One region of the Stenotrophomonas sp. X genome, then DNA from elsewhere that is predicted to be linked to it. Evidence: riboswitches for the same ligand, from Rfam matches in the RefSeq annotation. Region 1 holds a riboswitch; the other holds the start of a gene.
What was found. Region 1 has a riboswitch for glycine ahead of ACZ75I_RS17470 (trimeric intracellular cation channel family protein). Riboswitches for the same ligand answer to the same signal wherever they lie in the genome.
Positions count from the first base shown of each region.

Region 2: another riboswitch for glycine. It lies ahead of gcvP (aminomethyl-transferring glycine dehydrogenase); the one in region 1 lies ahead of ACZ75I_RS17470 (trimeric intracellular cation channel family protein).

Region 1 covers NZ_CM146756.1:3,795,984-3,811,109, forward strand. The annotation lists gene ACZ75I_RS17435 (primosomal protein N') at 1-1,808, shown strand, start outside; gene ACZ75I_RS17440 (glutathione S-transferase family protein) at 1,891-2,511, opposite strand; gene ACZ75I_RS17445 (NYN domain-containing protein) at 2,624-3,403, opposite strand; gene ACZ75I_RS17450 (NAD(P)/FAD-dependent oxidoreductase) at 3,527-4,807, shown strand; gene ACZ75I_RS17455 (hypothetical protein) at 4,888-5,340, opposite strand; gene ACZ75I_RS17460 (nuclear transport factor 2 family protein) at 5,344-5,775, opposite strand; gene ACZ75I_RS17465 (GIY-YIG nuclease family protein) at 5,920-6,195, opposite strand; glycine riboswitch at 6,236-6,325, shown strand; glycine riboswitch at 6,339-6,442, shown strand; gene ACZ75I_RS17470 (trimeric intracellular cation channel family protein) at 6,527-7,144, shown strand; gene ACZ75I_RS17475 (3-deoxy-7-phosphoheptulonate synthase) at 7,351-8,424, opposite strand; gene ACZ75I_RS17480 (hypothetical protein) at 8,720-8,977, opposite strand; gene ACZ75I_RS17485 (DNA alkylation repair protein) at 9,163-9,903, opposite strand; gene ACZ75I_RS17490 (MarR family winged helix-turn-helix transcriptional regulator) at 9,900-10,400, opposite strand; gene ACZ75I_RS17495 (sensor histidine kinase) at 10,472-11,770, opposite strand; gene ACZ75I_RS17500 (response regulator) at 11,803-12,510, opposite strand; gene ACZ75I_RS17505 (aspartyl protease family protein) at 12,617-13,540, shown strand; gene ACZ75I_RS17510 (serine hydrolase domain-containing protein) at 13,609-14,769, shown strand; gene ACZ75I_RS17515 (DUF6445 family protein) at 14,840-15,126, opposite strand, start outside.
Region 2 covers NZ_CM146756.1:3,126,180-3,141,305, forward strand. The annotation lists gene ACZ75I_RS14545 (M2 family metallopeptidase) at 1-134, shown strand, start outside; gene ACZ75I_RS14550 (hypothetical protein) at 262-654, opposite strand; gene ACZ75I_RS14555 (siderophore-interacting protein) at 738-1,634, opposite strand; gene ACZ75I_RS14560 (multidrug effflux MFS transporter) at 1,776-3,002, opposite strand; glycine riboswitch at 3,301-3,403, shown strand; gene gcvP (aminomethyl-transferring glycine dehydrogenase) at 3,466-6,333, shown strand; gene ACZ75I_RS14570 (VOC family protein) at 6,426-6,836, opposite strand; gene ACZ75I_RS14575 (amino acid permease) at 7,065-8,432, opposite strand; gene ACZ75I_RS14580 (helix-turn-helix transcriptional regulator) at 8,515-9,237, opposite strand; gene ACZ75I_RS14585 (catalase) at 9,350-11,431, shown strand; gene ACZ75I_RS14590 (hypothetical protein) at 11,454-11,915, shown strand; gene ACZ75I_RS14595 (alpha/beta fold hydrolase) at 11,925-12,665, opposite strand; gene ACZ75I_RS14600 (hypothetical protein) at 12,806-13,345, shown strand; gene ACZ75I_RS14605 (hypothetical protein) at 13,360-13,650, shown strand; gene ACZ75I_RS14610 (methyl-accepting chemotaxis protein) at 13,739-15,126, opposite strand, start outside.

The sequences.
Region 1 (15,126 bases):
CCACCGAAGGCCACGCCCAGCGCGAAAAGCTGCGCGCCGGCAGCCGTCCGCGGCAGCTGGCCGAGCTGCTGGCCGGGGCGATCGTGGATGAGGACGTGCTCGGCGAACGCATGGCCGACTGGCGCACCGCTGCACGCAGCCTGGCCAAGCGCGCGCTGGCCGAGCGCGTGGCGATGACGGTGGCACCGCAGCATGCGCAGCCGCTGCCCGGCCCCACGCTTAACCCGGACCAGGCCGGGGCGGTGGCTGCGATCAACGCTGCCGACGGCTTCCAGCCGTTCCTGCTGGACGGCGTGACCGGCAGCGGCAAGACCGAGGTCTACCTGCAGGCGATCATCCATTGCCTGGCGCAGGGCAGGCAGGCGCTGGTGCTGGTGCCGGAAATCGGCCTGACCCCGCAGACCCTGGCACGTTTCCGCGGCCGCCTCGGCATCGCCGTGCACGCCTTGCATTCGGGGTTGAACGACAACGAGCGCGCGCGCGTCTGGGCGGCCGCCTCACGTGGCGAAGCACGGGTCATCGTCGGCACCCGCTCGGCGGTGTTCACGCCATTGCCGCAGGCTGGCCTGCTGATCGTCGACGAGGAACACGACGGCAGCTACAAGCAACAGGACGGCATCCGTTACCACGCGCGCGATTTCGCCCTGGTCCGGGCCAAGGCACTGGGCATTCCGGTACTGCTCGGCAGCGCCACCCCTTCGCTGGAAACGCTGCACAACGCCTACGCAGGGCGCTACACGCACCTGCGCCTGAAGCAGCGCGCCGGCGATGCACGGCCACCGCGCGTGCGCATCCTCGATGTACGCAAGCGGCCGCTGCACGATGGCCTCTCGGCCGATGTGCTGGCCGGCATCGGCGAACACCTGCAGCGTGGCCAGCAGGTGCTCGTGTTCAAGAACCGCCGCGGCTACGCACCGGTGCTGCTGTGCCACGACTGCGGCTGGACCGCGCCGTGCCAGCGCTGCGATGCGCCGATGACCGTGCATGGCGGCGGCCGACGCCTGCAGTGCCACCACTGTGGCGCGCGCCAACCGGCGCCGTTGGCATGCCCGGCCTGCGGCAGCCTAGCGCTGCAGCCGCAGGGCATCGGCACCGAACGCCTGGAAGAACACCTCACCGCCGCCTTCGCCGATTTCCCGGTGGTGCGCATCGACCGTGGCACCACCTCACGCCGCGATGCGCTGGAACAGCAGCTGGCGAAACTGGGCGACCAGCCCGGCATCCTGGTCGGCACGCAGATCCTGGCCAAGGGCCATGACCTGCCGAAGCTGACCCTGGTGGTGGTGGTGGGCATCGACGAAGGCCTGTTCTCCGCTGACTTCCGCGCCAGTGAGAAACTCGCGCAACAGCTGATCCAGGTGGCCGGTCGCGCCGGGCGCGCACGTGACCCCGGCGAGGTCTGGCTGCAGACCCATCACCCGGGTCACCCGCTGCTGGAAACCCTGGTGAGCGGTGGCTACCACCCGTTCGCGCAGGCCGAGTTGAACCAGCGGCAAGCCGCAGGGTTCCCCCCGTTCGCGCACCTGGCGCTGATGCGCGCCGAAGCGCAGCAGGTCGAGCACGCCAATGCGTTCCTGCTGGCAGCGCGGCAGCTGCTGGGCGAGCAGAACGTGGTGGAGGCGTACGGCCCGATGCCGGCGCCGATGCCGCGGCGCGCGGGCTACCAGCGCACACAGCTGCTGCTGTCGGCGCCGCAGCGGCCACCCTTGCATGGCGTGCTCGCGCAGCTGGTGCCGCAGCTCTATGCGCTGCCGGAAGCACGCAAGGTGCGCTGGTCGCTGGATGTGGATCCAACGGACCTGTATTGATCCCGTAGAGCACTGCCGAGCATGGCTCGGCACTACCGTAGAGCCGAGCCATGCTCGGCTGCGTTTCAGTACCGGGCAGTGCTTACGTCAGCGGCGACATCACGCCGCGCTGGTAGGCCGGCCGCTCGCGCAGGCGCGCATACCAATCCGCCAGGTGCGGAAGCTCCGGTCGCTGGATCGGCAGTTCGAACCAGGCATAGACCAGCGAGCCCAGCGGGATGTCGCCCATCGCGAACTTCTCGCCCGACAGCCACGGCTGCCTGGCCAGGGTGGCGTCGGCCATCGCCAGGTAGTCACCGGCGCGCACGATGGCGGCATTGATCCGCGCTTCGTCGCGGTCGGCCGGCGCGGTGCGCATGATGCCCCAGACCAGGTCGCTGTACAGCGGCGCCATCCGCGAAGTGCTCCAGTCCATCCACTTCTCGGCCTGGGCGCGCTCCATCGGGTCTGCGGCGTATAGCGTGCCCAGCGCATAGCGCGCGCTCAGATAGCGCACGATGGCGTTCGATTCCCACAGCGGCAGGCCGTGGTCTTCGATCACCGGCACCAGGCCGTTGGGATTCATCGCCTGGTACTCCGGCGTCTGCGTGCCGCCGTGGCTGCCGCCGACCTCGATGGATTCGTACGGCAGGCCGATTTCCTCGGCACACCACAGCACCTTGCGGACGTTGCTGGAATTGCGGCGGCCCCAGATCTTCAACATGCGGGTTTCCTTTGCTGGCAATGCGAGCGGCAACGATACGCCTGATCGTTACGGGTGTGTGCGTGCCGGATGCGGGATCGGGCGCCTGCGCGCTGCCGGCCAGCGGCCGGCACTACCGGTTCTTTTTTGGCAGCGCGCGCACGTAGGACGACTTGCCATCCTTCTTCAGTTCGAACAGGCCGATCGCCGCCAGCAGGTCGCTGAGCTTGCCGTAGCCATAGTTGCGCGGATCGAACGAAGCCTGGTTGCCGATCTGGCTGCCGACCGGGCCGAGGTGCGACCAGCCATCCTCACCCTCGGCCGCGGACACCGCACGGCGCAGCATCTTCACCAGCCGGGTGTCACTGCGCATTTCCGCACCGCTCTTGCGCGGACGCGCATCGTCGTTGGCCACCGGCTCGTTCGAGGCCTGCTCGCTGGACGCCTGTTCGGCATCCGGCACGCTGGCATGGGTCTGGCCCAGTGCCTCCAGGTAGGTGAACTTCGAGCACGCATTGACGAATGGCTCGGGCGTCTTCTTCTCGCCGAAGCCATATACCTTCACGCCATCGGTCAGCAGGCGCATCACCATCGGGGTGAAGTCCGCATCGCTGGAGACGATGGCGAAGCCATCAAGGTTGCGCGCGTACAGCAGGTCCATGGCATCGATCACCATCGCCATGTCCGAAGCGTTCTTGCCCTTGCTGTAGGCGAACTGCTGGATCGGGCGGATCGCATACTCATGCAGCACCGCTTCCCACCCCTTCAGTCGCGGGCTCTTCCAGTTGCCGTAGGCACGGCGCACGTTGGCCACGCCGTAGCGGGCGACTTCCGCCAGGACCTCGTCGATCTTCGAGGCCGGCGCATTGTCGGCGTCGATCAACAGGGCGATGCGCTTTTCCGGTTCGCTCATGGGCTCCTCACGGGCCGTTGCCTGAACCCGAGTATCGCCGATCCGGGCCGGCGCTGACGTGACAGGTGGCCGCCGTGCGAAGATGCCAGGCGCTTCCCCCGATGCCCCCACTGGAGTGAGTCGATGAGTCGCGAACGCGTTCCCCACCTGGTCGTTGTCGGCGGCGGTTTTGCCGGTCTCTGGGCCACCCGTGCCCTGGCCCGCGAGCGCATACGCATCACCCTGGTCGATCGCCGCAACCATCACCTGTTCCAGCCGCTGTTGTACCAGGTGGCCACCGCCGGCCTGTCCGCGCCGGATATCGCCGCACCGCTGCGCCACATCCTCGGCCACCAGCGCAATGTGGAAGTCCGCCTCGGCGAAGTGGTGGCCATCGACAAGCAGGCGCGGCAGATCCGCATGGCCGATGGCAGCACGCTGGACTACGACAGCCTGCTGCTGGCCACCGGCGCCACCCACGCCTACTTCGGCAACGATCAGTGGGCCGATGATGCGCCCGGCCTGAAGACGCTGGACGATGCCATCGCGCTGCGCCGCAAGCTGCTGCTGGCGTTCGAACGCGCCGAGGCCGAACCGGACCCGGCGAAGAAGGCGGCGTGGCTGAGTTTCGCCATCGTCGGTGGTGGTCCCACCGGCGTCGAACTGGCCGGCACCCTGGCCGAGATCGCGCGCCACACGCTGCGCAACGAATTCCGCCACATCGACCCGGCCAGCGCCAGGGTGCGGCTGGTCGAGGCTGGGCCGCGCGTGCTGTCCTCGTTCCCGGATGTGCTTTCGCTGAAGGCGCGCCGCCAACTTGAAAAACTGGGCGTGGAAGTGCTGACCGGAACCCCGGTGAGCGACATCGACAGCCAGGGCTTCAAGCTCGGCGAACAGTTCATACCGGCGCGCACCGTGGTCTGGGCCGCCGGCGTGGCCGCTTCACCGCTGGCGCGCACGCTGGACGTGCCACTGGACCGCGCCGGACGCGTGCCGGTGCAACCGGACCTGACCCTGCCCGATCACCCGGAGCTGTTCGTGGCCGGCGACCTGGCCGCATTGAGCCAGGCCGACGGCAAGCCGGTTCCCGGTGTGGCACCGGCCGCCAAGCAGATGGGCAAGTACGTGGCCGAGGTGATCCGCGCACGGCTGCACGGCAAGCCCGAGCCCGGTCCGTTCAAGTACGCCGACTACGGCAACCTGGCCACCATCGGCCGCATGGCCGCGATCGTGCACCTGGGCCGACTGCAGCTGTCGGGCGTGCTGGCGTGGTGGTTCTGGCTGGCCGCGCACGTGTTCTTCCTGATCGGCTTCCGCAACCGCATCGTGGTGCTGCTGAACTGGGCGGTCGCGTACTGGAGCTACCAGCGCAGTGCGCGCATCATCTTCGGTGATGACCGGGATGACCGGCGGCCGAGGCGGTAGGACTGCACGCAACGGGGTCGGATCCCTTTCCGCAGGAAAGGGCTCTGACCTCGTCAACACTCTCCACGCATGGCGTGGATCTACTGGTTCATCGCGCCACCGGACACCCGCCGTTTCGACCAGGTCCGGCAGAAGTCCTCCTTCCTCGCGGTGTCGGCAATCTGCGCAGTACTCCAATGCCGGGTGATCCAGATCGTCAATGCGGTACTGCTGAGCTGCCAGCGCAGCATGCCGCGCTGCGGTTGCCGCCACAGGTGGCGCCGGGCAATCCAGAAGGCCTCCCGCTCCACTTCAGGCACCTTCTTCATCGCGTCGTTGTCGAAGAACTGGGCGGTGAAGCGCCAGGGGTTCATCGGCTGATACCCCGCCCGTGGCTCGCTACTGCACGCAGCCACACCACTGGGCGCACGGTCGACTGGCTTCGGCCGACCGCCTGCCAATGCCAGCCCGAGCAGGTACAGCAGGCCAGGCAGCAGCGCGATGCCGGCAACCAGGACGACGACGGAGATCCATGCTTTGCCGGCGGCACGCATCGCTCACTGCGCCTTCGGTTTCGGGTACCACAACGCGTTGACGATGACCCAGCGCTGGTCGAAGCACCCCATGTGGAAGTAGTCGACGAACCACGGGGTCTCCAGCCGCACCGAGGCCGCGTTGCCGGTCACGTCCAGCACCGTGCAGCGACGATCCCATTGATCCTTCGGGGTCTTCAACGCGCCCTGCTTCGTCAACGAGACCAGTTCTTCCTTCGACATCCGGCGCAGGCCCAGCCGTTCGTCGGGTGTATCGCCGAGCACAGCGCGCTTGGCCAGGTCCGGGTGCAGGGAACGGGCGACGCGCTGTGGGTCCGCCTCCAGCTGGCCATCGACGTAGTCATGGCAGGTGGCTTCGATGGCCGCGAGGGTGGCCGGGTCGGCGGCAGGGCTCGTTGCGGCGGAAAGAGCGAACAGCAGGGCGATCGTCGACATCCGGGTCTCCAGCTCTGGGCGCGGGGCGATCATCGCATGGGCCGGGTAGCCCATCCACGCACGGCGTGGATCTACTGTAGAGCCGAGCCCATGCTCGGCTTCACCATCAGGCAGCAGCAACAACAGCCGAGCGTGGGCTCGGCTCTACAGAAGCGCAGGATCCAACGCCTGCAGCCAGGCCAGCTTGCGTTCGCGGGGCTGCTGCTTGAGTTGCCACTCGGCGCGTGAGGCGGCGGCCCGGTCCGGGTATTCGCGCACGGCCAGCACGCGCAGCGGTGGCCGGGCCCGGGTGTAGCGCGCGCCCTTGCCGGCCTGGTGGGCGGCGAAACGCGCGTCCACGTCGGTGCTGATGCCGGCGTAATAGCTGCCATCGCGGCATTCGAGCAGGTACAGAAACCACGGGCGGGCGGAAGGGGCCATGCCTGGATTATGCCGTGCTGCACTGCAGCGGATATACTGGCGCCCGAATGCAGGAGAGAGGCGCCGCGCTGGCGCCCGCCGAAGGCGCAGGCTCCCATGATCGCTCAGGCCGGTGGGCTGGAATCCCACCAACCATGCATTCGACTCGCCGAGCTGGAGAGAGGTCACCGGGCATGCCCGGGACGATCCGCCGAAGGGGCACGCGGCCAACGCCGCTGAACTCTCAGGCAAAAGGACAGCGGGAGCGGCACCGGTCATCGTCATCCCGTCATTGCGCAGGCAGTGGCGGTAGTCGCGCATGGCCGGCCCCACCGCGCCCGGAGCCTGTTCCATGCTGCTGTCCATCATCTACCTGATTGCCATTTCCGCCGAAGCCATGACCGGTGCACTGTCTGCCGGCCGTCGCCGCATGGACCTGTTCGGTGTGGTCATGATCGCCTGTGTCACTGCCCTCGGTGGTGGATCACTGCGCGACATCCTGCTCGGCCACTATCCGCTGGGCTGGGTGAAGCATCCCGAGTACCTGGGGTTCACCGTATGCGCGGCGCTGATCGCCACTTGGGTTGCACGCTGGATGCACCACTTCCGCCGCACCTTCCTGGTACTCGACGGACTGGGCCTGATCGCCTTCACCCTGATCGGCTGCTCGATCGCGCGCGAAGCCGGCCATGCGATGCCGATCGTGCTGATCGCCGGCATGCTGACCGGGGCGTTCGGCGGCGTGCTGCGCGACATCCTCTGCAACGAGGTGCCGCTGATCTTCCAGAAGGAGCTGTACGCGATCATCGCGCTGCTGACCGGCGCGGCGTATCTGTTGCTGCTGCACTGGGGCGTGGCCGACGCCACCGCGATCCTGTGCTGCCTCGGCGGCGGCTTCGCGCTGCGCCTGCTGGCGATCCACTACCGCTGGGAAATGCCGAAGTTCGTGTACCACGACGAAGTGCATTGAGGTTCGCGTTCGCCTGGGGTTCCATGCTGGGCGCGGATCGACTGCACCACCCCGGCGATGTACCTGGCGCTGTCGCTCATGCGCAGCGCCAGGCGCATCGCCGGTGCAGATGGGCCGGTCTCCAACTCCGGCCGGCCCTGATCGCGGCCGCACCCCCGCAGGCGCTGGCCGCCATCCACACACGTGCCGCCATCAGGCGGCTTCATTCACGCCGCTTCGGACACCTTCACTTCACGACGGGCACGCACGGCCGCAGCCAGTCGCTCCAGCACGGTCACGGTGGTGTCCCAGTCGATGCAGCCATCGGTGATGCTCTGCCCGTAGACCAGCGGCTGGCCTTCCACCAGTTCCTGGCGGCCCCCGACCAGATGGCTCTCGATCATCACGCCCACGATGCGCTGTTCGCCGTCTTCCATCTGAGCGGCGATGTCGTCGATCACCTTCGGCTGGTTCTCGGGGTTCTTCAGGCTGTTGGCATGGCTGGCATCGATCATCAGGCGCGCCGGCAGCTTGGCCTTGGCCAGCACCTGGCAGGCCTCAGCCACGCTGCCAGCGTCGTAGTTCGGTTGCTTGCCACCGCGCAGGATCACATGGCAATCCGGGTTGCCGGTGGTCGACACGATGGCAGTGCCACCCTGCTTGGTGACCGACAGGAAATGATGCGGGTTGGATGCCGCACCCACCGCGTCGGCGGCGATCTTCACGTTGCCATCGGTGCCGTTCTTGAAGCCGACGGGGCACGACAGCCCCGAAGCCAGCTCGCGATGCACCTGGCTTTCGGTGGTGCGTGCGCCGATCGCGCCCCATGCCACCAGGTCGGCGATGTACTGCGGCGAGATCACATCGAGGAATTCAACACCGGCCGGCAGGCCGAGCTTGTTGATGTCGCGCAGGAGGCCACGGGCGATGCGCAGGCCCTTGTCGATCCTGAAGCTGCCGTCCAGGTCCGGGTCGTTGATCAGGCCCTTCCAGCCCACCGTGGTGCGCGGCTTCTCGAAGTACACGCGCATGACGATTTCCAGCTCGCCAGCCAGCGCGTCGCGCAGCGGCTTCAGGCGCTGGGCGTACTCGATGGCGGCGTTGGGGTCATGGATCGAGCACGGGCCCACCACCACCGCCAGGCGGTCGTCACGGCCGTGCAGGATCTGGTGCAGGGCCGCGCGCGAGGCGCTGACGGTGTCGGAAGCCTCATCGTCACAGGGCAGCATCGCCAGCAGCTGGGCGGGCGGTGTCAGCGGTTCGATGGTGCGGATACGCAGGTCGTCGGTGTGCGGGGGCATTGCAGGAGATCTCCGGAACGTTGGGGGTCCCCAGCGTGGCGGCATGAAAAAAGCCGCCAGGTTCGCTGGCGGCTTTCGGGAATGCGTCTGAAGCTTTCTTCAGGGTGAGCGCAGTCCTTCCTCCGCCAGTGGCTTCGGAAAGTAATACCAGTAAAAGCGGGTGGCGGCTGCGTTCATGGGATCTATTGATAGCACAGCTTTTGCGCAGTGCAAAATGTTTCATCCGCAACTGGGCGCGCGGTTCAGTGATGCGCCTGACCGCGCAGCCCACGCGGTGGCCGCCGTGCAAGGTCGCTCATCTGCCATGCACTTCCACGTCCAGCAGCAGGCCTTCGTGGATGTCGGCCCAGCGCTCCAGCACGCGGTCCAGCTCCTGCCGGGCCTCGTCCAGCTGCTCGGGATTGAGCAGGGAACGGGTGGTGTAGAGATCGGACACCAGCCGGCGCAGTACCGCTTCCGGGATGGCCACCGAGGGCCCTTCCATCTGCGGCAGCTGCAGTGCCGGCGTATCGCCCTGTGGGCCGTACAGCGTTACCTGGAGCGTGCTCTGCATGATCAACTTCCCTGCGGATGGACATGGGCAATGTCCTGTTTACCGCGTCCGGGTGACAGGCGCATGTGCCATGCGCCTCCGGAGGCGCTGCTACAAGGCGGGCAGAGCGGTGTAGAGCTCGATGAGGGTGTAGGACATGGAAGGCCTTCCTTGAGGTTGATGAGATTGCCGGCCTGCAGCCGGTACTACCGCAACGAGCGCATGGCGCGTTTGCGGATGTAGGCGTTGGCATCGCCCGGGTGCTGCTGTTGCCACCGCGCGCACAGCTCACGCAGCCACTGCGGTTGAGTCTTGCCGGCATCGTTGAGCCAGTTCCCGACCGAGTCCTGCACGTAGCGCTCCGGGTCGTTGGCCATTGCTTCCAGCATCGGCAACGCGAGTTCTGGATGCTGCTTGAACAGCGCGATATGCGTGGACCACACGCCTCGTGGGCGCAGCGCTTCGCAGGCGAAGCGGCGCAGGTAAGGCGATGCTTCCTGCGTCCACACCTGCAGGTACTCAAGCGCCTGCAACGGTGCGGCAACGATGTCGCTGCGCAGCGCCAGCCATGCCCATTCGCGCACGCCGAAGTGCGGGTCGTCAGCCAGCGGACGCATCGCCCGCAGCTTGGCCGGCAGCGCCGCGCCGGCATCGCCGCCAATCAGGTAGCAGGCCCAGCCACGCACGGTGTCTGATGCGTGTGCCTGCCAGTGCGCGGGATCACCCTGCCCGGCTTCGTGCAGCAACCGCGCCGCCAGCGCCATGCGCTGGGTGATGCCCTTGCCGGAGGCATCGCGCATACGTTGCAGCGCTTCCGGCTCGAGCACAGGTGCCACCGCCTGCAACAGCGCGGCGAAATCCACTGCCAGGCATTCGGCCAGATGCGTGGCAGCGGCACTACCGCTGTTGAGTGCACGCAGCCGTTCCGCGGGAATGGGCGTGCTCATGCGGCGGCTTCCCGCCCGGTGTCCGTGCGCTGCCAGACCTTGTGCAGCAGTTGTGACAGCTGCTGCCGTTCATCAGCATCCAGGCCGTTGAACAGGCCGCTGATCCATTGAGTGTGCCGCTCGAACAGCGACTCGGCCAAACGCTTGCCCGGTGCGGTCAACACGATCTGCAGACGACGGCCATCCTCGTCATCGCTGCGACGCTGCAGCAGGCCTTCGCGCTGCAGGCCATCGAGCAGGCCGCTGATGGTGGCCCGGGTCACGCCAGCGCGCTCGGCCAGCGCGTGCGGCGCCAGTGCGCCGCCGGCCCCGTGCAGCAGGAACAGCACGATGAAGCGACCCTCGCTGAGCCCGTGCGGTGCCAACCGTGTAGCGCAGTCGCGATCGATCGACGAGGACAGCGAGAGCAGCTGGAAGCACAGGCGCAGCTGCGCGATGTTGGCGTGGCCGCGCCGCTGCGCTTCCTCCAGCAACGCCTGATGCTTGGCTTCGATCATCCTTTCCTCACTGAATGATTAGGCGCCTAATCATATGGAGGAGTGGCCAGTGGAAGCAAATCGGAGTTGACTCAGGAAGTGCGTCCCAGCAGCAGCCGCGCGATCAGCCCCCCGCCCTCCCGGTGCAACAGCTGAAGTTCGCCCGCGTGGCGCTTCGCCACGTTGGCAGCCACGGCCAGTCCAAGTCCGGCGCCCCCGGTGGCGCGGCTACGCGAGCCCTCGCTGCGCTGGAACGGTTGCAGCAGGCGTGCGCGATCGATCTCGGCGATGCCAGGGCCGCGGTCCATCACGTCCAGCTGCACTCCATCCCCCGCCATGGCGACCCACAGCTCCACGGCGCCCGCGTAGCGCTCGGCGTTGTCGATGAGGTTGTCGACCGCGCGCCGGAGCAGCAGCGCATCGCCATGCCACGGCAACGTATCCGGGCCCTGAAGGGAAATGTCGACCCCGCGCAGCAGCGCCGCCTGCACGCAGTCCTCCAGCAGCGCTGAAAGATCCAGCATCCGCATCTGCAACGGCTGCAGCTCACCGCGTGCGTAGTCGAGCACCTGCTCGATCATCGTATCCATGCGCTCGATGTCTGCCACCATCCTGGCGGCCTGTGGCGCGGGAGCGAACTCCGCGCGCAGGCGCAGGCCGGTCAAGGGCGTGCGCAGGTCATGCGCCACGGCCGCCAGCATATGCGTCATGTCCCGTGCCTGGGCGCGCAGACGTTCGCGACCGGTGCTGATCGCTGTGGCCAGTACCTGCACTTCGCGTGGACCGTCATCAGGCAATGGCGTTTCGGCCTGCAGGTCGACCCGTGCGCTGGCTTCAGCCAGGCGTCGCAGCGGGCGCCCCAACCGGATCGCCGCCCACGCCGCCAGAGGGGCCAGCAGGATCGCACCGCCCAGCAGGGCGAGCATCACCTGGCGGCGCCAGGCCGCCAGGTCACTGTGGTCGCTGCCGACCACCCGCCATCGGCCATCGGCTTGCCGCATCCCCAGTTCGAACGGCGGCCACTGCATGGCGGTCAGCAACGCGGCCTGCGATTTCAGCACGCCAGCACGAGCGGAGGCGTCCAGTACCGCGCCACCCTCGATGACCTGCACATCGGGCGCCCTGCCCTGCCCCGTCCACACCAGGCGTACATTCCTGGCCGGCAGGTCCATCTGCAGCGCCGCCAACTGGGTGAGCCAGTCACTGGCGCTGCCCCGGGGTGGCGCGTCCTGCGTCGACATATGCAATCCCAGTGGCGCCGGCGCCTGTTCCCCACGCAGCACCTGCATCGCATGGTCCAGCCGCATCGGTGGCGGCGCGGGCCGGGGCATCCACCCCACTACCGCCACGCTGACCAGGGTTGCCAGCAGCAGGCTGGCCAAGGCCAGCATCGCGATCCAGCGGGTGGTTGACCACCGGCTGCTCACAACACCCCTACCTCCGCGTTGAAGCGGTACCCTTCGCCACGCAGTGTCTGCACAAGGGCTTCAGCGCCGGACGCGGCCTGCCCGAGCTTGCGGCGCAGGCGGCTGATCGCAAGGTCGACGGCACGGTCCACGCTGTCGCTGGCTTCGCCGCGACTCAACTGCAGCAGCTGTTCGCGCGCCAGCACCCGCCCGGGACGTTCAGCCAGTGCCAGCAGCAGGGAGAATTCACCGCGGCTCAGCGCCAGTTCGGCGCCATCCGGCGCGAACAGGCGACGCTGGTCAGGCAGCAATCGCCAGCCATCAAACCGCAGCTCGCTGGCCACCTGTGCGCGCAGCTTGTCCTGCCTGCGCAGCAGCGCGCGTACCCGCGCCAACAGCTCGCGCGGGTCAAACGGCTTGGCCAGGTAGTCGTCCGCGCCCATCTCCAGGCCGATCACGCGATCCGGCGCGGCCCCCATCGCCGACAGCATCAGGATCGGGATCGCCCGCGCCTGCAGCCGGCGGCAAACCGACAGGCCATCCTCACCGGGCATCATCCAGTCGAGGATGATCAGGTCAGGACGTTCAACCTGCAGCAACACGTCCAGCGCTGTTGCATCCGCCGCCACACGGACCTGGTAGCCGTGCAGCAGCAGGTGGTCGGCGATGGCGTCACGAATGCTGGCATCGTCATCGACGACGATGACGCGGATGGGAGTGTTCATTCGCCCAGTATCCCGCACCTGTGTATCAGGACGGTATCAACGCCGATATCGCGGTGATACGCCGCTGCGCGCCAATGGTCGCCCACGATCACTGCGGAGTCTCCCCTTGCGCCTGTTCCTGCTACCCCTGTTCGCCATCCCCTTGCCGGCGCTCGCCTCCGATGCCGCCGAGCACGTCCTGCCGATGTGGATGCAGGGCGGTCATCCGGCAGTGGCCGTCTCGCTGGACGGGCGTTCAGAGCCGCTGCGCTTCGTGGTCGACAGTGCCGCCGGGGCAACCCTGGTCGATGCACGCGTAGTGCGGCGCTATGGTTTGCAGGACGCGGAAGCGGCAATGTCGCAGGCCCAGGGCGCGAGCGCGAAGGCGGCGCGGTTGCAGCGCATGCGCAGCACAGCGTGGCAGCTGGGCAGTTGGCAATTGAAGGCCAGCGGCATGCAGGTCGACCTGTCATCGCTGGCGAAGGGCGATGATCCGGCCATTGACGGCTTGATCGGCAACGACCTGACCGGGCGCTGGGACACCCGTTGGGACTTCGGCCGCAATCAACTGGCGCTGTGGACACCCGGCGGCTTGGACCTGGAAGGACCGGGTTGCCAACCCAATGCGCTGCCCGGCCGCGATGACGGCCTGCGCCAGTTCGGCTTCATCACGCTTGCCTTGGGTACGCCCGGCGTGGACGCCATCGCCGTGGTCGACACCGGTGCCGCGCAGACCGTCCTCAACGCCGAAGCAGCCCGCGCACTGGGCCTGCGCACCGACGGCAGCGATGCTCGGGTGCGTGCACGTGAAGAGGGCACCGAGGGGCTGGGTGGCGGTGCACAGGCAACCTGGCTGTACACCCTGCCCGGCATGACCGGCGGCAACTGGCAGCACCCGCCGATGGAGGTCCGGATCAGCGAACTGCCGGTGTTCAGGGCGATCGGCCTGGAGGCGCGACCGGCCTTGATCCTCGGTGCCGACGCGATGCGCGGTGGCCAGGTGGACATCGGTGCGGGTGCCGCGCGGATCTGCCTGCGCCGACCCGGCTGACGTCTGGCGCATGACGGCGGGAGCTGGCAGGCGTAGCATCGCGCCACGTCCCGCCAGGAGTTCCACGCATGCGCCGTGCTGTCCTGCTGTTGCTGACGCTGCTCCCGCCGGCCGTGCTGGCCGCGCCGCCGCTACCCTCGCCCGCGCGCATCGATGCCGAAGCACAGCGGCTGATGCAGGCGGCCCATGCGCGCGGGATGGCGCTGGCGGTGATCGATGGCGGCAAGGTGGTACACGTGGCCGCCTACGGCGAACGCAACGCCGCAGGCGAGCCGCTGCGCACCGATACCGTGATGTACGCCGCCTCGCTGACCAAGATGGCGTTCGGCCACCTGGTCGCACAGCTTGCCCAGGATGCGCGGATCGAGCTGGACGCCAGCATCGCCACGGCGCTGGACAAGCCGCTGCCGGACTACCCGCCGGAGCCGAAGAAGTACGCCGACTACAGCGTACTGGCCGATGATGCGCGCTGGCGCCAGCTCACCCCGCGCCTGCTGCTCAACCATTCCAGTGGCTTCGCCAACTTCGGCTTTCTCGAACCGGATGGCCGGCTGAGGTTCCACTTCGATCCCGGCAGCCGCTACGGCTATTCCGGCGAAGGGCTGATCCTGTTGCAGTTCGTGATCGAGCGTGGACGGCTTGGCCAGGACGTGGGTGCATTGATGCAGCGGCAGGTATTCGACCGCTTCGGCATGGTCCGCACCAGCATGATGTGGCGTGAGGATTTCGCCGCCAACCTGGCCGATGGCTGGACAGCGGAAGGCACGGCCGAGCCGCACGATGAACGCAGCCGCGTGCGTGCGGCCGGTTCGATGGATACCACCATCGCCGACATGGCGCGCTTCGCCGCCGGCTATGTCCGCGGCGATGGGCTGTCGCCTGCAATGCGCAGGGAACTGGTGCGGCCGCAGCTGCCGATCACCACCGCCAGCCAGTTCCCCACGCTGCAGCCGGAGCTGCCCGTGGCGCAGCAACGCAAGGATCTGGCCGCGGGCCTGGGCGTGGTGACGTTCCGCGGCCCGCAGGGCGCAGGCTTCTACAAGGGCGGCCACGACGATGCGGTCGGCAACACGCTGGTGTGCATCGAACGGCACAAACGCTGCGTGGTGATTCTGGGCAACGATGTACGGGCGGAAGCTGCGTTCCCGGCACTGGTGGCATTCGTACTGGGCGATACCGGCGTGCCGTGGCAGTGGGAGTATGGTGCGGCGAAGGCATTCGTCGAATGAGGGTGCGATCACGCCTGCATGGCGAACGCGGCCAGGGGGGAGCATCCACGCCATGCGTGGATGGCACTCCTCAGCGCGCCTGCTCGAAGAACATCAGGTATACCAGCCGGCCATTCTCCGGTCGATCACCGAACGCTGGCCCGGCGGTGTGCCAGAACCAGGGCCGCAGCAGCACCAGCCGGTTGAAGCGCATCGGAATGCGCATGGTCATTTCCCACTGGCTGTCGTCGTTGCTGTCGCGCTCGATGATGTCGCGATGCATGTCGCCGCCGTCGGCGTAGCCCAATGCGGCCAGCTCCGCCGCGTCCAGGGCCATGCGCTCGGTGCCGGTACGGCGATGGCGGAAGAACTCGGTGC
Region 2 (15,126 bases), 670 kb from region 1:
AGCTGACCGGCACCGACAAGCTCGATGCCGGCCCGATGATCGAGTACTTCACTCCGGTCAACGAGTGGCTGAAGCAGCAGAATGAAGGCCAGATGTGTGGCTGGCAGGCCAACGCGGCCCCGGCGGCGAAATGAGAAAAGGGGCGGATCCGCAAGGATCCGCCCCTTCTCCGTGTTGTAGAGCCGAGCCATGCTCGGCTGCGTTTCCACCGTGCTGCGCACGGCAAGCCGAGCACGGCTCGGCTCTACAGATTCGGCGCGATCAGCTGTCCTTCTTCGCCGCCATCGCCGCGGCCAGTTCCGCCTTGAATTCCTCGAAGGTCTGGCCCTTCTCTTTCGCTTCGGCATGCGCGGCGTCGCGCAGCGCATCGGAGTACATCAGGCGCACCGGCGTGCCGTTGCGCTCGTGCAGTTCACCTGCCTGCATGATCAGCGCCAGTACCTGTGCGGCGGAGTCACTGTGGCCGGCGATGCGGCCGTCCATACCCAGCACCCATTCGCCGTCGCGGCGCACGACACCGGCCAGCAGGGTGCGCTGCGCGTCGCGCAGTTCGGCATGCGGCTCCACCGGCGAGGCCTGGGCAGCGGCCTTGTTGGCGGCCTGCTTTTCCTGGCGACGGCGCTGGTCGCGGCGGGTCTTGGAGCTGGTGGACATGGTGCGGTACCGCTGCGAAGGGGGGCGCAAGGATAGCGCACCCCGCCCGCAGCGCTGCTTCACGCGTGCTCGATCCAGTCCGGTCAGTCCAGCACCTTGCCATGCCGCCAGTAGCCCATGAAGGTGATCGCGCGGCGGTCCAGCCCGCAATCGCGCACCAGGTGGCGGCGGATCGCCATCACCGCCCCCGCCTCACCCGCCACCCAGGCATACAGCGGACCGGCCACACGGGTATCGGCCTGCTCCCAGAGGATCTGCGTATCGACGTCGATCTCCTCCAGCGCATCGCCGGCAGCCACGCTCGAGGTCGCTGCCAACCGCGCCTGGACCGCCTGCAGCAACGGCTGTCCGTAGGCGGCCTGCCCGCGCGGCAGCCAGACCAGCTCGGCGCTGGAGGGCGCCTTCAGGTGCACCGCATCACCGGCCTGCGCCACCTCCAGCAGCGCCAGCGTGCGCGGTGGGTCGACCATGGCCGCCAGTTCCTCAAGAATGCCAGCCACCGCCGGTAGCGCGGTTTCATCGGCCACCAGCAGCACCTGGCCGACGCCGGCCGGCGGCCTCCATTCCCAGCCTTCGCTGCTGTCGGCACAGTCGGCATCGGGGGCCAGCAGCACTACGCGGTCGCCCGGTCGCGCGTGGATGGCCCAGCGCGAGGCCGGCCCGGTCTCGCCATGCAGCACGAAATCAACATCGACTTCGCCCAGCTCTGCACGCAGCTGGCGGATGGTATAGGTGCGCATCGGCGGGCGCTGATCGTCCGGCAGCGCCCGGTAGCGGGGGTACCAGTCCTCGCCGCTGGGCACCTGTGGCAGGTCCTGCCCGGGCAAGGGGAAGAACACCTTGATGCGCTGGTCCGGGCCTTCGGTCTTCATCCGCGCCACGTCGGCGCCGGTGAACACCATGCGGTCCAGGGAAGGGGAAAGAACGCGGCGCTCCTTCAGCGCCACCTCGAACAGGCGGTAGGTCTGCTGCGCAGCCATGGCGAAACCTCATGCAACGACATTGGGTCGGCTGGCTGTCGTGCACCCACGCACCGGCTGGCTGGAATGCCCAGCCTAGTCCGGCCGTTCCCTGCCGCAAGTGTTTCGGGCATCGCGGCCCACCCTACCCCTGCGCGCTGCTCAGTGACCCGTGCAGGCTGCCCGCGCCGCGCGCTCGCGCTGGTGTTCCCAGTACCAGAACACGAAACCGGCGCCGAAGAACGCCGCCTGGCCCAGTGCCAGGTGCAGCGGGCTGCCGCTCAGCAGTGGTGACACCACGCCGGCCACCACGGTGCTGATCATCAGCTGCACGAAGGCCTGCAGCGACGAGGCCAGGCCGCGCTGATGCGGGTACATGTCCAGCACCGCCAGCGCCAGGATCGGGAAGATCAGCGCCATGCCCATGCCACCCAGGAAGATCGGCAGTACCGCCCATGGCAGCACGAACTGTGGCGACAGCACCACGTAGCCAACGTTCAACAGCACTGACAATGCGCACAGGCCGAAACCAATGGAGACCTGGCGGGTGGGCGTGGTGTGCCCGGCCATGCGCCCGGACAGGAATGAGCCGGTGGTCATGCCGCCGATGGTCGGGATGAACAACCAGGCGAAACCGCCCTCGCCCAGGTGCAGGTGCTGCATCACGAACACCGGCGCCGAGGAGATGTACAGGAAGATTCCACCAAAGCCGATGCTGCCGGCCAGTGCCAGGCGCAGGAAGCGAGGGTTGAAACCGATGCGCACGTAATCGCGCATCAACGCGCGCGGCGACAACGGCACGCGCGCTTCGACGGGATGGGTCTCGGGCAGGTAGCGTGCAGTGGCCGCCAGCAGGACCAGCCCGAACACCACCAGGAACCAGAAGATCAGCGGCCACCCCGCGCCACTGAGCAGGATCCAGCCACCGATGATCGGCGCGATGGCCGGGGCGATGCCGAACAGCATCGACACCTGGCTCATCAGCCGCTGGGCATCGTGGCCGTGGTACAGGTCGCGGATCACCGCGCGGCCGACGATCATGCCGACACCCGCCGACAGGCCCTGCAGCGCACGGAACGCCAGCAGCGTGGTCAGGTCGGTGGACAGCGCGCAGCCCACCGAGGCGCCGACGAACACCACCAGGCCACCGAGGATCACCCGCTTGCGGCCCCAGGCGTCGGACAGCGGACCGTGCGCCAGGCTCATCAGGCCGTAGAACAGCAGGTAGACGCTGATGGTCTGCTGCACCGCCACCTCGTCCACCGCCAGGCGCCGGGCCAGCTGCGGGAAGGCCGGGAAGATGGTGTCGATCGAGAACGGGCCGAACATGGCCAGGCCGGCAAGCAGCAGGGCCATGCGGCGGGTGGAGGGAGCAACAACGGCGGTCATGAGAAAGGCGTCCGGCAGGGCCATGCGTGGCACGCACGGCGGGCGCCGGTCCCCTTCTGCAGGGACGGCGCCAGATGAAGTCGGGTATCCGGCCATCATAGGTGGGGATTGCGCCCGATGCCATGCAGCGATGCACAAAACGCACGTCCGGGCCATCGGCCATTCAGCCGCGGGGCCGTGCCGGGAGGCGGCCCGCGGGCCCGCAACGGGCTATAATCCGCCGGCAACACGGTGGGAGAAGCGGAACACCGCTGCCGAAGGCGCAACGCCCGTAATCGCTCAGGCCCGATACCACCCGTAACAGAACTCTGGAGAGACCGGTTCGATCCGGCGCCGAAGGGGCACGAAGCTGCGGTTTTCCGCGCTTCCAAACTCTCAGGCAAAAGGACAGAGGGGCGCCCCGCAGACCGCCGACCGGCGGCTTGTGCCCGTGCGTGTGCCCTTTCCTGACGGATCCTTCGCCATGTCCCAGAACACCCCTTCCCTGCGTGAGCTCGAGCACCACAATGCGTTCGTCGAGCGTCACATCGGCCCCAACGATGCCGAGATCGCGCAGATGCTCGACGTCGTCGGCCACGCGTCGCTGGATGCGATGACCGATGCCATCGTGCCGGCCAAGATCAAGTCGCCGGCGCCGCTGGCGCTGCCGGAGTCGATGACCGAAGTGCAGGCACTGGCGAAGATCCGCGCGATCGCCGACAAGAACACCGTGCTGCGCAGCTTCATCGGCCAGGGCTACTACGGTACCCACACCCCGAACGTGATCCTGCGCAACATCCTGGAAAACCCGGCCTGGTACACCGCCTACACCCCGTACCAGGCCGAGATCTCGCAGGGCCGCATGGAAGCGCTGATCAACTTCCAGACCCTGTGCGCCGACCTCACCGGCATGGAGATCGCCAACGCCTCGCTGCTGGACGAAGCCACCGCCGCCGCCGAAGCGATGACCCTGGCCAAGCGTTCGGCCAAGTCGAAGTCGGACACCTTCTTCGTGCACGACGCCGTGCACCCGCAGACCCTGGAACTGCTGCGTACCCGCGCAGAACCGATGGGCATTGTGCTGCGCGTCGGCACCCCCGCCGAAGCACTGGAAGCGGAAGCCTTCGGCCTGCTGCTGCAGTACCCGGACACCTTCGGCCAGGTCGGCGACTACAAGGCGCTGGTTGATGCCGTGCACGCGCGCGGCGGCCTGGTGGCCGTGGCCACCGACCTGCTGGCACTGACCCTGCTGGCCGCCCCGGGCGAATGGGGCGCGGACATCGTGGTCGGCAACAGCCAGCGTTTCGGCGTGCCGTTCGGCTTCGGCGGCCCGCACGCCGCGTTCATGGCCTGCCGTGACGCCTACAAGCGCTCGATGCCGGGCCGCCTGATCGGTGTCTCCATCGATGCCCAGGGCAACCCGGCCTACCGCCTGACCCTGCAGACCCGCGAGCAGCACATCCGCCGCGAGAAGGCGACGTCGAACATCTGTACCGCACAGGTGCTGCTGGCGGTGATGGCCTCGATGTATGCGGTCTACCATGGTCCGGAAGGCCTGACCCGCATCGCCCGGCGCACCCACCGCCTGGCCTCGATCCTGGCTGCGGCACTGCGCAACGCCGGCGTGCAGGTCGGTGGCGACTTCTTCGACACCCTGCACATCACCGGCGTGCATGCCGATGAGATCCACGCCAAGGCACGCGCCGCCGGTTACAACCTGCGGGCGATCGACAGCGACTCGGTCGGCATCAGCCTGGACGAGACCGCCACCCGCGCCGACGTGGTCGCGCTGGCCGCCGTGTTCGGCGCGCAGGCCGACGTCGATGCGCTGGACGCCAGCACCGCCGACGCGCTGCCGGCCGGCCTGCTGCGCCAGTCCGCGTTCCTGACCCATCCCGTGTTCAATACCCACCACAGCGAGCACGAGCTACTGCGCTACCTGCGTTCGCTGGCCGACAAGGACCTGGCGATGGACCGCACGATGATCCCGCTGGGCTCGTGCACCATGAAGCTCAACGCCACCGCCGAGATGATCCCGGTGACCTGGCCGGAGTTCTCGCAGATCCACCCGCTGGTGCCGGCCGACCAGGCGCTGGGCTACAAGGAACTGATCGACACGCTGGAAGCGATGCTGGTCGAATGCACCGGCTACGACGCGGTCAGCCTGCAGCCGAATTCCGGCGCACAGGGCGAGTACGCCGGCCTGCTGGCGATCCGTGCCTACCACCGATCGCGCGGCGAAGGCCACCGCGACATCTGCCTGATCCCGGACTCGGCGCACGGCACCAACCCGGCCTCGGCGCAGATGTGCGGCATGAAGGTCGTGGTGACCAAGACCGATGCCAACGGCAACGTCGACGTCGAGGACATCCGCCTCAACGCCGAGAAGTACAGCGACCGCCTGGCCGCGATCATGATGACCTACCCGTCCACGCACGGCGTGTTCGAGGAAGAGGTGGTCGAGATCTGCGAGATCATCCACAAGCACGGCGGCCAGGTGTACACCGACGGCGCCAACATGAACGCCCTGGTCGGCGTGGCCAAGCCGGGCAAGTGGGGTTCGGACGTTTCGCACCTCAACCTGCACAAGACCTTCTGCATCCCGCACGGCGGTGGTGGCCCGGGCGTGGGCCCGTGCGCGGTCAAGGAGCACCTGGCCCCGTTCCTGCCGGGCAAGCTGGGTGACAACGGCCCGGTCGGCATGGTCAGCGCGGCCAGCTTCGGCAGCGCTTCGATCCTGCCGATCAGCTGGATGTACATCGCGATGATGGGCCGCGAAGGCCTGCGCAAGGCCACCCAGGTCGCGCAGCTCAACGCCAACTACATCGCCAAGCGCCTGGCTCCGCACTTCAAGACCCTGTACACCGGCCGCAACGGCCTGGTGGCGCACGAGTGCATCCTGGACGTGCGCCCGCTGGAGAAGACCAGCGGCATCGGCGCCGAGGACGTCGCCAAGCGCCTGATCGACTTCGGCTTCCACGCCCCGACCCTGAGCTTCCCGGTCGCGGGCACGCTGATGGTCGAACCGACCGAGAGCGAGTCGCTGCACGAGCTGGATCGCTTCATCAACGCGATGATCCAGATCCGAGAGGAAATCAGCGCGATCGAAGACGGCCGCCTGGACCGCGAGGACAACCCGTTGAAGAACGCGCCGCACACCGCCACCGCGGTGACCGCCAGCGAGTGGACCCACGCCTACCCGCGCGAACTGGCCGCCTTCCCGCTGGCCAGCCTGAAGCAGAGCAAGTACTGGCCGCCGGTGGCACGCGTCGACAACGTGTACGGTGACAAGAACGTGATGTGCGCCTGCATCCCGGTCGATGCCTACAAAGATGATGAAGTCGAGGCTTGATTCCTCACTGCATCGATAAAGAAAACGGCCCGCGCAAGCGGGCCGTTTTCATGAGGGCGTGTGAACCAAGGTCCACACCCACAATTACCCGATCACGGGTCCGGCATCTGTCCCAGGCTCAACTGCCACGATACGCCGAAGCGGTCCTGCACCCAGCCATAGCGGTTGCTGAAGTCGTAATCACCCACCGGCATCAACCAATGGCCGCCCTCGCCCAGCACGCGTGCCGCACGCTCGAACTGCTCGGCACCGGAGCACTCGACGAACAGCGAGATCGACGGGCTGAAGGTGAAGTCGTGCACATCCAGGCTGTCGAAGCACAGGTAGTGGGTGCCACCGAGCAGGAAGATGGCCTGGCGGACCTGTCCGGGTACGCCGGCGCCGGCCTCCTCGGGGTGGCGTTCCAGGGCCAGCAGGCGGAAATCGGCAAAGGCTTCGGCGTACAGGGCCAGCGCGGCCTCGGCCTGGCCGGTGAACATCAGGAAGGGACGGCTGCGCAGCATGCGGTACTCCTGGTCGACGGGCCGCTGGCGGCCCACACGATCAGGATGGCACGGCGGATGTATGCCGGCTGTAGAGCCGAGCCCGCGCTCGGCTGGCGGCCACGCGAACAGCAGCCGACCACAGGGTCGGCTCTACAGAAACTACAGCAACCGCAGCCGACCACAGGGTCGGCTCTACAGAAGCTACGGCAACAGCAGCCGACCGTAGGGTCGGCTCTACAGCTTCAGTCACGCCTCGCGCATGCGCCGGGCGATGGCGCTGCCGGCGGCGATGGTGGCGGTCAGCGCCACCATCGACAGGAACTGCAGGCGGGTGTGCGCCTCGCTCAGCAGCAGGCCGAAGATCAACGCCAGGATCGCCAGCGCGCAGCAGGTCAGCCACGGGAAACCGGCCATGCGGAATGGCAGCCGGGTACCCAGGCGATCGGCGCGGCGGCGCAGCACCAGCTGCGAAACCAGCGACAGCGTCCACACCAGCAGGCAGGTGGAACCGACGATGTTCAGCAGCACCGGCAGCACCCGGTCCGGGAACAGCAGTTCCATCACTGTGGCCGCAAAGCCGAACAGCACGCTGGCCAGCACGGCGATGACCGGCACCTGCCGCGGATCGGTCCAGCCCAGCACGGCCGGTGCTTCGCGGCGCTGCGCGAGCGAATACATCATGCGCGAGGCGCCGTAGAGGTTGGCATTGAGTGCCGACAGCAGCGCGATCACCGCGATCAGGGTGATGGCGGTGCCGGCGCCCGGAATGCGCGCGATGTCCAGCACGGCGGCGAACGGTGACTTCAGTGCTTCGCTGGTCCAGGGCACCACGGCGATGATCACGCTCAGCGAGCCGATGTAGAACACCAGGATGCGCCAGGCCACAGTACGGATGGCACGGGCGATGCTGCGTTCGGGATCTTCGGTTTCGGCCGCCGCAACGGCGACGATTTCGGTGCCGCCGAAGGCAAAAACGACAACCAGCAGCGCCGCACCGATCCCGGCCAGGCCCTTCGGTGCGAAACCGCCGTGTCCGGTGAAGTTGCTCAGGCCAGGTGAGGTCACCTGCGGCAGCCAGCCCATCAGCAGTGCCACGCCAATGGCAATGAAGGCCAGGATCGCCGCCACTTTCAGGATGGCGAACCAGAATTCGAACTCGCCGAAGTTCTTCACCCCGAGCAGGTTGATCGCAGTGAAGAACAGCATGAAGGCCAACGCAGCCATCGGCACCGGCACCACCGGCCAGACCGTGGCAAGCAACCCGGCCGCACCGACCGCCTCGGCGGCGATCACGATCACCAGCTGCACCCACCACAACCAGCCGACCGTGGCGCCAGCGGTGGCGCCCATGGCATCGGCGGCGTACACCGAGAACGCGCCGCTGGTCGGTTTGGCCGCCGCCATCTCGCCCAGTGCGTTCATCACGATGATCACCAGCGCGCCAGCGACCAGATACGAGACCAGAACGGCCGGACCGGCCGCCTGCACACCGACGCCCGAGCCGAGGAACAGGCCGGCGCCGATGGCACTGCCCAGGCCCATCATGATCAGCTGACGGGGCTTGAGCGAATGTCCGAGGCGGGACGGCGAAGCGGTCGGAATCGAATTGGGCATCGGCGGGGCTGGCGGCGGGCTACAGGGGCGACACCTTACCCTGTCCCAGGCCCGCGGGGATAGGCACAGCGCAGCAGGGGGCTCAGGCCAGTGCGGGCTCGCCGACGTTGCCGCCGATCCGGGCGCGATAGGCGCGCGGCGAGAAACCGGTTTCAGCCTTGAACTTGCGGGTGAAGGCGCTCTGGTCGCTGAAACCGCAGGCCTGGCCGATGCAGGCAATGCTGTCGTCGCCATGCAACAGGTGCATGGCCATCTGGATCCGCAGCCGGGTCAGCACCTGCTGCGGGGTCATCTGGAACACTTTGCGGAAACTGCGCTCCAGCTTGGACAGTGAGAAGCCGGTGATGTCCAGCAGGGTCTGCATGCGCACGTTCTCGGCGTAGTGCGCGTTGAGGTGGGCCAGCGCCAGCCGCAGCTGCTCGTACTGGGCGCCCAGGCTGTCCTTCTGGCCCAGGTCGCGGGAAATGCCGATCAGGCCCTCGATGGCGCCATCGACCAGCAAAGGGCGCTTGCAGGTCAGGCACCAGCCCGGTTCGCGGTTGGCGAACAGGTGCAGCTCCATCAGGTTCTCGATCACCTCGCCGGACAGCACGCGGGCGTCCTGGTCGACATAGTCCGCGCTGAGGCCGGTCGGGTAGATCTCGGCCGCTGTGCGCCCGATCACGTCCTTGCGCGCGCGCAGGCCCAGCCGTCGCAGCATGGTCTGGTTGACGTGGGTGTACCGCCCCTGGCGGTCCTTGATGAAGAACAGCACGTCCGGGATGGCGTCGAACAGGGCTTCGATGTCGGCGGGCTCGACTCGCATGGGGCAAGCATACCCGAGCCTGCTTTTGCCCGTACGTTCACCTTTGCCGGACCTGGGTTTAACGGGTTCGGTTCCAGTGTCGTGGTTCCCTTGATGATCCGGAGCCTCCCCCATGGCCGCCAGCAAGCCGACCGGCAAGCGCGCAACCGAAAACCACCCCCGCGGCAACGGCGATGAACTGCACCCGCGCGCCGGCGGCAGCCACCCGGCGATGACCACCGATCAGGGCATCCCGGTGGCAGACAACCAGAACTCCCTGCGGCAGGGACCTCGAGGACCCACGCTGCTGGAAGACTTCATCCTTCGCGAGAAGATCACCCACTTCGATCACGAACGCATTCCCGAGCGCATCGTGCACGCACGTGGCAGCGCGGCACATGGCTACTTCGAGTTGACCCGGTCTCTGGCCGCCCACACCCGGGCGCGCATCCTGACCGAGGTAGGCGTGAAGACGCCCGTGTTCACCCGCTTCTCGACCGTGGCCGGCGGCGCAGGGTCGGTGGACACTCCGCGCGACGTGCGCGGCTTCGCGGTCAAGTTCTATACCAAGGAAGGCAACTGGGATCTGGTCGGCAACAACATCCCGGTGTTCTTCATCCAGGACGCCATGAAATTCCCGGACCTGGTGCATGCGGTGAAGATGGAACCAGACCGTGCGTTCCCGCAGGCGGCTTCGGCCCACGACACCTTCTGGGACTTCATTTCGCTGATGCCCGAGTCGATGCACATGATCATGTGGGCGATGAGCGACCGCGCCATTCCGCGTTCGCTGCGCATGATCGAAGGCTTCGGGGTGCACAGCTTCCGCCTGCTGAACGAGGCGGGCGAGTCGACGTTCGTCAAGTTCCATTGGCGGCCAAAGCTGGGCATCCAGTCAACGGTCTGGGACGAAGCCTTGAAACTGCAATCGGCTGACAATGACTTCCATCGCCGCGACCTGTTCGAGGCCATCCAGCGCGGTGATTTCCCCGAGTGGGAACTGGCGGTGCAGCTGTTCACCGAAGAAGAAGCCGACGCGTTCCCGTTCGATCACCTGGACCCGACCAAGATCATTCCCGAATCGCTGGTACCGCTGCAGGTGATCGGGCGCATGGTGCTGGACCGCTGGCCCGACAACTTCTTCGCCGAGACCGAGCAGGTGGCGTTCTGTCCGGCCAACGTGCCGCCGGGCATCGACTTCAGCAACGATCCACTGCTGCAGGGCCGCCTGTTCTCCTACCTGGACACCCAGCTGCTGCGGCTTGGCGGCCCGAACTTCCATCAGATCCCGGTGAATGCCCCGAAGTGCCCGTTCGCCAATCACCAGCGCGACGGCCACATGCAGATGCAGGTGCCCAAGGGCCGCGTCGCCTATGATCCCAGCTCGCTGCAGGAGGACTCGCCGCGCGAGACGCCCGCAGGTTTCCGCAGCCATGCCAGCGCCGACGATGGCCGCAAGGGCCGCACCCGCGCGGAGAGCTTCGGCGACCACTACAGCCAGGCCCGCATGTTCTTCCGTAGCCTTGAGAAGCCGGAACAGGCGCATCTGGCATCGGCACTCGTGTTCGAATTGTCCAAGGTGGAAACACTCAAGGTGCGGGTGCGTACCGTCAGCCACCTGCGCAACATCGACGAATCACTGGCGCAGCGCGTAGCCGATGGGCTCGCGCTGCCTGCACTGCCCGACCCCGCGCCGACCGCCACGCCGGCGCAGGACATGCCTGCCGCTCCCGAGGTGCGCGTGATCGGGCGCAACAAGCCCACCCTGCAAGGACGCAGCATCGGCATCCTGTTTGATGAGGGCTCCGACGCGCGCGTGATGGCCAGCCTGAGCAAAGCGGCCCGGAAGGCGGGTGCAGACGTGAAGCTGGTCGCGCCCAAAGTAGGCGGCGCCACGCTGAGCGATGGCGCGATGCAGGCGGCGGATGGGCAACTGGCGGGCACCCCATCGGCTGTGTTCGATGCGGTCGCCGTGGTGCTCAGCCCAGAAGCCGCGAAGGCCTTGTCGAAAGAGAGTGCAGCCATCGAGTTCGTCAGCCAGGCGTGGGCGCACCTGAAGGCCATCGCCAGCGACGCAGGCGGCCAGGCGCTGCTGAAGGCGGCGCGCGTCGGAAACGATGCCGGCATCGTCGAAGCGGAAGACGCCAAGGCCTTCCTGACGGCGGCCGCCACCCGCCAGTGGGCGCGTGAACCCAAGCTGCGCCTGCTGGCCTGACTACTACAACAGGAGAACCGTCATGCCCCGTGGTGACAAATCCGCATATACCGACAAACAGAAGCGCCAGGCCGAGCACATCGAGGAAAGCGAGCGCGAGCGCGGTGCCAGCGAAAGCACCGCCGAACGCATCGCCTGGGCCACCGTGAACAAGCAGGACGGTGGCGGCAAGCGTAGCGGCAGCGCACGCAAGGGCACGAAGAAGGCGGCCAGCAAGGCGCCTGCCAGGAAGTCGGCCGCAAAGAAGGCCACGCCCAAGGCGACGGCCGCGAAGAAGGCGCCTGCGAAGAAGGCGGCGGCAAAGAAGGCACCGGCTCGTAAGACCGCCACCAAGAAGGCCGCAAAGAAGACAGCGGTCAAGAAGGCCGGTACAGCCGCCTCGCGCAGTGCTGCAGCGAAGAAGGCGGCCAAGACCCGTGCGGCGAAGAAGACCGTGCGCAAGGTGGCGGCCAGGAAAGCGGCACGTACCCGCGCCCGCAGTTGAGCGCATCGTTCAACGCGGCAACGTCCTCATCCACGCGGCCACTTCGGCTGCAGCTGCGTCGGCACGTGCCTGCAGCAGCAGATGTGGCCCCTCCAACGACACATGGCGGGCATCGGGCAACAGGGCCTGCAGCTCGGCCAAGCTGGGCGGCCACAGCAGGCGGTCGTGGCACGCGTGCAGGCACAGCGTCGGCACCTGGATTGCCGGCAGCAATGCACGCACGTCGACCCGCAGGGTCGCCGCGGCGCGTTGCCGCAACGTGCGCGTCGGAGTCCTGGCCAATGCATCGCGCAGCATCGACGTGTGCCCGCGGGTGCACCACGGCCCCAGCAACAGGCGCGCCAGCAATGCCACGGGAGGCAGCGGCCAGGCCGGCGACAGCAGGGCTGCGCTGGCTGCCGGCAGTGGCACCGGCCGACGCGCAAAGGTCGCGGCAAGCACCAGTCCGCGCAGCCCGGTGGGTTGGCGCGTGGCCAGTTCAACAGCCAACGGGCCCGAGAAAGACTCGGCGAGCAGGATGAAGGGACGACTGGGCAGCTGCGACCACAGCCGTTGGGCAAGCGTGGCGTGATCCTGCGGTCCCTGCGCGGGCAGCGTGATCGCCTGCGTCGTCAGACCATAAGCCTGGAGTGCCGACAGGAACGGGGGCGATAGCCTGCTGGAGCCATCCAGACCGGGCAGCATCAGCACGTGCTGCGGCGCGGCCGATGCAGGGAAACAGATCGGCGTTTCCTCGCTCCCGATTCCCATGCCACCTCCTTTGCTGGCAAGCATCACCCACATCGGCAGGCAACGGAACCCCTGCTCCGGCTGTCCTGCTGCTTTGCCGGCCAAGGTTGGGCAATACTACCCGCTCTGCCGCGGGACGCGGCTACCCGGGAGAGCCGTTGATGCGATGGACCTGCGCGTTGGCCATGATGGCCATGATGCTGCCACTGGACAGCTCCGCCAGCGATGGTTGGATAAATGGGGATGGCAAGGCATTGGCGGAGACCGATGCCATGAAATCCAGCGGCGGCTTCGCGGCATCGCTGCTGGTCACTTCCGATGCCGACTGGCGGGCCAAGTGGACGACCCCGCAGGAGACCACTCCCCGCTTCAACGAGGCCGACGAAGTCCACCCGGGCGGTGAGTTGTTCCTGCTGACATTCCTCTCCAACCCGCAACTGGACGAAAACCGCGTACCCAAGGTGCACTGCGATCTGCGCATGCTGCGCCCGGACGGCAGTACCAGTATCGACGAACGCGATGTTCCCTGTTTCACCGCCGCCCTGACCGGCCCGCCAAACCTGCTGTACATGACCAACCTGCACCTGAGGTTCGTCGCCGAGGCCGGTGATCCGAAAGGCACGTGGACTGCGCAGGTGGTGGTCCGGGATCTGCTGCGGAAAGTGAGCCTGCCGCTGCAGGCCCGCTTCGACGTCCGTTGAACCGGGGCATGCGGATGAAGATGCGGCGACTCCTGAGCTGGACCGGTCTTGCGCTTTGCGTGGTCTACCTGCTGTTGACCGCATGGCTGGTTCACGGCGCGCAGTCGGAGGGGGACCCGAAGGGTACCTATATCCTGATGGCGCTCCCCATCACCCTGCAGTCTGCCGCACTCGATGCCATCGGCGCAGGCGGCCTGCTGCGTGGCAAACCCTGGTCGACCGCATATGCAGTGCTGGTTCCGCCGACACTGCTGTTGCTGTACGCAGCCGGCTGGCTGATCGAACGCTCAGCCCGCGGGCGCTAGCCCGCGGCATCGTTCCGGTGGGTGCATCGACGCCCTGCATGCGGGACATCGCAGGCAGGGCGCCATCCAGTATCCAGTTACAGGTCGCTTACGCCGCCCGCGCCGGCATGACCGGCATGCGCGGCCCCTGCTCCAGCTGGAATACCGCCACTGACGTGGTCAGTGCATGCGCCTGTTCTTCCAGCGCGCGGCTCGCGGCAGTGGCTTCTTCCACAAGCGCGGCGTTCTGCTGGGTCACCTGGTCCATCTGCACCACCACCTGGTTGACCTGCTCGATGCCGGCGGCCTGTTCCTTGCTGGCCGCTGCGATGTCGCTCATCAGCTGGGTGGTGCGCGAACTGGCCTGCGCCACGCGTGCGATCGCGGCTTCCGATTCAACGGTCACCGCCAGGCCACTCTTCACCTTGGAAGCGGCGTCCTCGATCAGTTCCTTGATCTCCTTGGCGGCGACACCGGCACGCTGTGCGAGCGTGCGCACTTCGCTGGCGACCACGGCAAAGCCACGGCCCTGCTCGCCTGCGCGCGCAGCTTCCACTGCGGCATTCAGCGCCAGGATGTTGGTCTGGAACGCGATGCCGTCGATCACCGTGGAGATTTCCGAGATGCGCGCCGAGGACTGATCGATTTCGCCCATCACCGATGCCATCTGTGCCATCGCCTGCTCGGTCTCGCGCACGGCGGCACCGGCGGCATGCGCTTCGCTGTCGGCCTGACGCGCCAGTTCGGCGTTCTGGCGTACGGTGGAGGTCAGCTCCTCCATCGACGCGGCCGCTTCTTCCAGATTCGCAGCCTGCTGCTCGGTGCGGCGCGACAGGTCGTTGTTGCCGGCGGCCAGTTCCTGGGCCGCGTTGTTGATGCTGTCGGCAGCCACCTGGATGCCGCGGACAATGCCGGTCAGCTGCGCGGTGGTGGTGTTGGCATCGTCGCGCATGCGCGCAAACACGCCTTCGTACTCGCCCTCCATGCGTGCGGTCAGGTCGCCATGCGAGATCGCGCGCAGCACGTCGGAAACATCGGCGATGCTGGCCTGCGAACTGGCCATCATGCCGTTGAGGTGCTCGACCATCGTCTTGAACTGGTACTGGAACGCAGCGGCATCGCCACGCATGCTGAAATCGCCGGCGCGTGCGGCGCGGGCCAGTTCATCGATCTGCGCGTTGATCGCCATCAGGCTCTGCTTCACCGCCGCCAGGGTGCGGGTCAGCGTGCCCTTCTCGCCCGGGTAGTCCGGCAGGTCGCGGCTGAGGTCACCCATGGCGTAACGCTGCATCACCTCGGCCATCAGCAGTTCCACCTGCACGTGCGACTCGACCAGGCTGTTGGTGGCCTGCACCATGCGGCCGAAATCACCGGGGAACGCACTGGCGTCCATGCGATAGCGGATTGCACCGGCCTCGTGCTGCTCGGCCATCTGCAACTGCGCGCCGATCGCCGCCTGCACACTCTGGCGCACGCTGGCCATCGCCTCGCCCAGCT